Candidatus Pseudothioglobus singularis PS1: one gene and its partner. The protein of the gene in region 1 binds, or shares a complex with, the protein of each later gene. Links are inferred from orthologs where the notes say so. Each region holds a gene or a part of one and is shown on either strand. Other genes may lie near its edges.

The links.
Region 2: the proteins of ssb (region 1) and sbcB are in contact, whole or in part, in a crystal structure (PDB 3C94), measured with the Escherichia coli proteins. The link is inferred for Candidatus Pseudothioglobus singularis PS1 from one-to-one orthologs.

The regions. Positions count from the first base shown.
Region 1 is NZ_CP006911.1:860,230-863,296, forward strand. The notes cover bases 18-2,750. They hold ssb (single-stranded DNA-binding protein), read left to right. Parts: upstream 18-1,016; coding sequence 1,017-1,484; downstream 1,485-2,750. Other genes in these bases: W908_RS04370 (MFS transporter), read left to right, coding at 18-999; acpS (holo-ACP synthase), read right to left, coding at 1,488-1,877; pdxJ (pyridoxine 5'-phosphate synthase), read right to left, coding at 1,874-2,605; recO (DNA repair protein RecO), read right to left, coding at 2,614-2,750. In the rest of the region: more of W908_RS04370, read left to right, coding at 1-17; more of recO, read right to left, coding at 2,751-3,067. UniProt on the Escherichia coli protein: Plays an important role in DNA replication, recombination and repair. Binds to ssDNA and to an array of partner proteins to recruit them to their sites of action during DNA metabolism. Acts as a sliding platform that migrates on DNA via reptation.
Region 2 is NZ_CP006911.1:1,446,027-1,449,277, forward strand. The notes cover bases 284-3,200. They hold sbcB (exodeoxyribonuclease I), read left to right. Parts: upstream 284-986; coding sequence 987-2,414; downstream 2,415-3,200. Other genes in these bases: W908_RS07305 (DEAD/DEAH box helicase), read left to right, coding at 284-355; W908_RS07310 (cold-shock protein), read left to right, coding at 536-742; nth (endonuclease III), read left to right, coding at 2,494-3,126; W908_RS07325 (DUF1841 family protein), read left to right, coding at 3,137-3,200. In the rest of the region: more of W908_RS07305, read left to right, coding at 1-283; more of W908_RS07325, read left to right, coding at 3,201-3,251. UniProt on the Escherichia coli protein: Degrades single-stranded DNA (ssDNA) in a highly processive manner.

The DNA of each region.
Region 1 (3,067 bases):
CTAACACAGGCTATCTTTCAAATTCCTTTTGGCTATCTCTCAGATCGGTTTGGTAGAAAGCCAATTCTTTTAGTTGGCCTTCTAGTCTTTCTTCTTGGCAGCATTTTAGCAGCTAATACTTCAAATATTATCATTGTTGTAATTGGTCGTGCATTTCAAGGTGGAGGCGCTATATCAGCAGTTCTTATGGCGTTTTTAGCTGATTCAATTAGTGAAGAAAACAGAGCAATGGCGAATGCATTCGTTGGGTTTCAAATAGGGGTCGCTTTTATGCTCTCACTTCTAATCGGGCCAATCATTTCATCAAGAATTGGGCTTTCAGGCCTTTTTTGGGTAATTGCCCTTCTATCTTTGATTGCTATGTTTATTGTTCTCTCTTTAAAGCATACTAAATCTATTACATACTACAAGCTATCTTTTGAAGCATTTAAAGAGACTTTTACAAAAGACCTACTTGCCCTTGATTTTAGTATTTTTTCACTGCATTTAATTCTTGCTGCTGGATTTATTGTGATGCCTCTTCTCATAATGGAAAATCAAATTGTAAGTATGTTAGATAATTGGCAGCTTTACCTTCCAGCTGTCCTATTATCATTTTTAGGAATGATTCCTTTAATTATTATCTCTGAAAAATTTAAAAAGACAAAGTACATATTATTAATTAGTATTTTGTTACTTATATCAAGTCAAATTATCTTCTTTAGTTTAAATTTAAACTTCAAGGTTTTCTTAATTACCTTAACTATATTTTTTGTAGCATTTAACACAATTGAGGCTTTGCTACCTTCTCTATTATCAAGAACTGCAAGCTCTTCAAAGAGAGGTTTAGCCATGGGAATTTTCTCTACATCACAATTTCTTGGCACCTTTACTGGCGGAGCAATTGGCGGTGTTATTTATGACATTTACAATTTAAATAGTGTATTCTTATTTACCATATTTGTAGCAATAATCTGGTGGCTTTTGATTCTTTTTATGCCACTGAAATCTAAAACTTAACAGGAGAAATTAATAGAATGGCCGGGATAAATAAAGTAATTTTGGTAGGTAATTTGGGAGCAAAACCAGAGATTAAATATGCTTCAAATGGAAACGCAATTAGTAATTTATCTATCGCAACAAGTGAATCCTGGACAGATAAAAGTTCTGGTCAAAAGCAAGAAAGAACTGAATGGCATAGAGTTAGTTTGTTTGGCAAGGTAGCTGAAATAGCTGGTCAATATCTTGATAAAGGCTCAAAGGTCTATGTAGAAGGTAAGCTCCAGACAAGAAAATGGCAAGATCAAAGTGGACAAGATCGCTACACTACAGAGGTTGTTATTAGTGGTTATAGCGGGACTCTTCAAATGTTAGATAGAAGAGATGATATGAATTCAAGTGCTCCAATGCAGCAATCTCAGCCTCAAGCGCAGCAAGCTTCTCAGCCGGCGCCTGCAATCACTCCAGTTGCACCTGATGAATTTGAGGATGATATTCCTTTTTAGTTCTTAAGAGCTTGATTCTGACTCGAGTACAACAAATGCTACTGCATGATTACTTTCATCAGAAATACTCAAATGACCCTGCTTAATTCCTTTTTCTAGAAGGTATAGTCTGAGTTTTTCACTTGGCATAAAGTAAGGCTTGCCATTTTCGTTGTTTCTTATTGTAAGATCTTGGAAGCTAACCACCCTTCCTATTCCAGTTCCCAAGGATTTAGCAAATGCCTCCTTAGCTGCAAACCTCTTTGCGCAAAAGGCCGCACTGTCAGCTTTATTAGTAAATAGAGCTCTCTCGTGCTCTGTTAACACTCGATTGATAAAACCATCACGGTTTTTGATCAAAATCTTTTGGACTCTCTCTATGTTTACTATATCTGTCCCAATACCGTAAATCACAACCCTCTTGCCTCTTGTATTAACTGTTTCATTTCAGATGTAGCAGCTCCTAAGCCAACAAAAAGCGCTCTTGAGATAATTGAGTGACCAATATTTAGCTCTACGACACTGTTAATTTCAGCAATAGCTTTTGTATTCTCAAGAGTTAAACCGTGACCTGCATTGACCTGTAAACCAAGACTATGTGCATAAGCACAAGCTTCTGAGATTTTTTGAAGCTCTTTAAGCTTTTCAGCAGCAGATGAGGCGTCTGCATAATGACCTGTATGAATTTCAATAATTGGTGCGCCGCATTCAATAGCCGCCTCAATCTGATAATTATCAGCATCGATGAATAAAGAGGCTTTAATGTTGTTTGTGCTTAATTCAGAGCAAACCTCTTTAATTCTGCCTAATTGAGTTAGAACATCTAAGCCTCCTTCAGTCGTCAGCTCTTGCCTCTTCTCTGGAACAAGGCAGCAGTCTTCAGGCAAAATTTTAGTTGCTATTTCTAACATTTCATCTGTCGCAGCCATCTCTAAGTTCATTTTGGTTGTGAGGCTAGATTTTAATTCCTCTACATCCTGGTCCTGAATATGGCGTCTATCTTCTCTTAAGTGAAGAGTAATACTATCTGCACCTGAGCTCTCACATATTTTTGCAGCATCAATCAGGCTGGGGTAACGAGTACCTCTTGCTTGTCTTAATGTAGCAATGTGGTCAATATTTACACCTAAAAATATATCCATCATTAAACCTAATTCACAAAAAACAATTCTTTACTTTTAAGGGGCTTATCCCCAAGTAAGGATTTTAATCTTTTTCGATTCATTTTTTTTAAAATACTTAACTCTTTTGTTGAAGAAATAGGCTCATTAGATTTTGAAAGGTGAATAAGTGTACTGCCTTGAATTTCTCCTTCAACATTAAGCGCAAAGCCTTGATCCTCAATATAGTCATAATGGAGATTGTCATTAATGATATTGCCATCAATATCATCTTCAAAGTCAAGACCATAGCCTAAATCTTGTAACAATTGGTTTTCAAATACACGAAGGGTATACTCTTTTGCACTTGAATCTAATGAGCTAATACTCCTAATATAAGACCAATAGGATTCAAATATTTCACTATGCTCATCACCTTCGGGAAGAAGTCTTTGTATAAGTTCATTGACATACATTGCCATAACAAGATCGTTACCCATTAGG
Region 2 (3,251 bases), 590 kb from region 1 along the record:
AAGATATAGAATATCAGTTGGACGAAAAGACAACATCAAACCTGGGAATATTCTAGGTGCAATAGCAAATGAGGCAGAGATTAGTAGCGCTTTTATTGGAGCTATTCAAATTTTCCAAGATTTCTCAACGGTTGATTTACCTGATGAGATGCCAAAAGAAACGCTTGCTATTTTGAAAAACACAAGAGTCTATGATAAGAAACTAAATATAGAGGAGCTTTCAGAAAAAAATAACAGTACAGCACCTCGTGAATCAAAAAGTCATTTCAAAAGGGAGCACTCAAAAAGAAAAGGAAATGGCAAGCCACGCTCAAATAGAGATAAGAAATTTTCAAGAAGCAGGTCTAGAAAATAGCCTCAAAATACTGCTACTATCAAATTAATATACATTTTTGAATTTTTAGGTTAAAATTGCAAGTGCTGGTTAAAATTCAGCTGATTTTTATGTTGTGTTGTTGCTTCATTGTATGACGGTTTCACAGTAATTTGGGTTGGTTGCATCTTTTCCATGTTTTATTTTTTTTTAGGAGACTGCATGTCTACAACAACAGGACGCGTCAAATGGTTTGACGCAAAAAAAGGTTTTGGTTTTATTGAACAAGAAAGTGGTGATGATGTATTTGTTCACTTCAGAGCTATTCAAGGTGATGGTTACAAATCACTAGAGGAAGGCCAAGAAGTAGAATTCGAACTTGAAGATGGCGCTAAAGGCCCTCAAGCTGCTAACGTAGTAGCGAAATAATTTAAGAATTATTTTATAAAAACCCAGCCTCAGTGCTGGGTTTTTAAATTAACGTTCCGTATTAAACTGTTTTTTTGGTTTTTTTTAACCCCAAAGAAAACACAGTTTTAATTTAAATCTCTTATTGATTTTAAGTTTAGCCCCTTGTACGTCTTATTTTTTTAAGGTGGACTCTTTGATTAATCAAGCCATGCCTGTTAAAAATCTCTTGTTACATATATAATTACTGTAAACACAGGAATACATGAAGACATTTTACTGGTACGACTACGAAACCTTTGGCCTTTCGCCAAAAGTCCAAAGAATTGCTCAATTTGCAGGAATAAGAACAGATGAAAATCTAAATGTTCTAGACGAGCATATGTTTTACTGTAAACCCACTCATGACTCTCTTCCAGCTCCTGAAGCTTGCGCAGTTACAGGTATCACACCTCAGCTGTGTGAAAAAAAAGGCTTAATTGAGCATGAGTTTATAAAGAAAATTCATGATGAATTCTCTAAACCTGGTACCTGCATTGTTGGATACAACTCAATTGCATTTGATGATGAATATACAAGGCACACTCTTTTCAGAAACTTCTTAGATCCTTACTCTTGGCATTGGCAAAATGGCAATGCAAGATGGGACATACTTAATGTGGCAAGATTTTGCTATGCACATAAAGAAGAGGGAAGCCTTAATTGGGTTAAAAATGAAAGAAATAGACCTATCTTTAAACTTGATAGGCTAGCTCCTGCTAATCACATTGAACATACTAATGCTCACGATGCAATGGCTGATGTTAGAGCTACTATTGGTATTGCAAGGATTATCAAAGATACGCAGCCAAAGTTTTTTAATTACGCGTTAAGCCTCAATGATAAAAAAGAAGTCGCTCAACTGGTAAAGCCTCTACACCCTATGCTTTTAACATCTTCATCTTTTGGCTATAAGTCATCATTTACAAGACTCGTTACTTCAATTTGTAATCATCCTGAATACAATGATCGTTCGATTGTCTTTAATTTGAATCAAGACCCTGAGATTTTTTTAGAGCTTGAGTCTGAAGAATTAAAAACATTAACGTTTTCCAAAAAATCAGACCTACCTAAAGGCATTGAAAAGCTTGATCTCAGTGAGTTGGTCTATAACAAAAGCCCAATGTTTGTATGTAGTCCAAACTCAGATAACTTTAAACTATCGCCAATTTTGATTGAGAAATTTGAATTAAACTTAGACAAGTGTCTGAAAAATTTACGATTTATTCAGCATAATAGCCAAAGTATTGAAGATAAAGTGCGTGCAATTTACAGAAACGACTCTGATAGGGAGCCAAGCAGAGATGTTGATCAGTCACTATATGATGGTTTTATAAGTAATAATGATCGACAAATTTGCAATGAGATTCAAAATTTATCACCAACTCAACTATCTGAATTTGTCCCAGAATTTGAAGATAGAAGACTGACCAAGTTATTTTTAAACTTTAAAGCAAGAAATTATCCTCAGCTACTCAATGAATTTGAACAAGAACAGTGGTTTGAAATAGTTCAATCCAGAATTCAGAGTGGTGCAAATGGATTTCTTTCAATTGATAGCTTTGAAAGAAGCATAGAAAGCCTCAGAGAGACTCAGCCTAGAAGGGAAAACCTTTGGAAAGAGCTAGAAGACTATGCACAATCATTTATCTAAGAGCAAGAGCTAGTTATTGATAAATATGTAAAAATTAAGTATAATATTTGCCCATAGTTTAATCATTAAAAAGGTTCAAATGAACGCAGAAACAAGAAGTGAAATGTTTGCTAGGCTTTTAAAGCAAATACCAAATCCTACAACTGAACTGAACTACTCAACATCGTTTGAACTTCTAGTTGCTGTTACACTATCAGCACAAGCGACTGATAAGAGCGTTAATCAAGTCACTGATATCTTATTTCCTCTTGCAAATACACCCGAAACTATATTTGAGCTGGGTGAAGATACCTTAAGAGAAACAATCAAGTCTATTGGTCTATTTAATTCAAAAGCTAAGCATATCATTCAAACTTGCAGGATATTGATTGATAAATATAACTCTGAAGTTCCAGAAACTAGAAAGGAACTTGAAGCTTTACCAGGTGTCGGCAGAAAAACCGCAAATGTAGTTCTAAATACGGCATTTGGTCAACCTACCATTGCAGTAGATACACACATATATAGAGTAGCCAACAGAACTGCTATCGCATCTGGGAAAACTGTTCTAGAGGTTGAAAAGAAACTCATTAAATTCATTCCAGATGAATTTAAAGTTCCAGCACACCACCTTATGATTCTTCATGGCAGATACGTATGTAAGGCAAGATCACCGCACTGCCCTGATTGTACCTTGCTAGATTTGTGTGAATATGAAGAGAAAAATATTTAAAGCATATTAAGTGTTTACATCCAACAGATCTAAACAAAGACAATATCTAAAACAAGCCTGGGAAAAATACACGAGTCAGGAACAACTAGAGCCATTGGAACTTCAATTATCAAAGATAGTTGAAC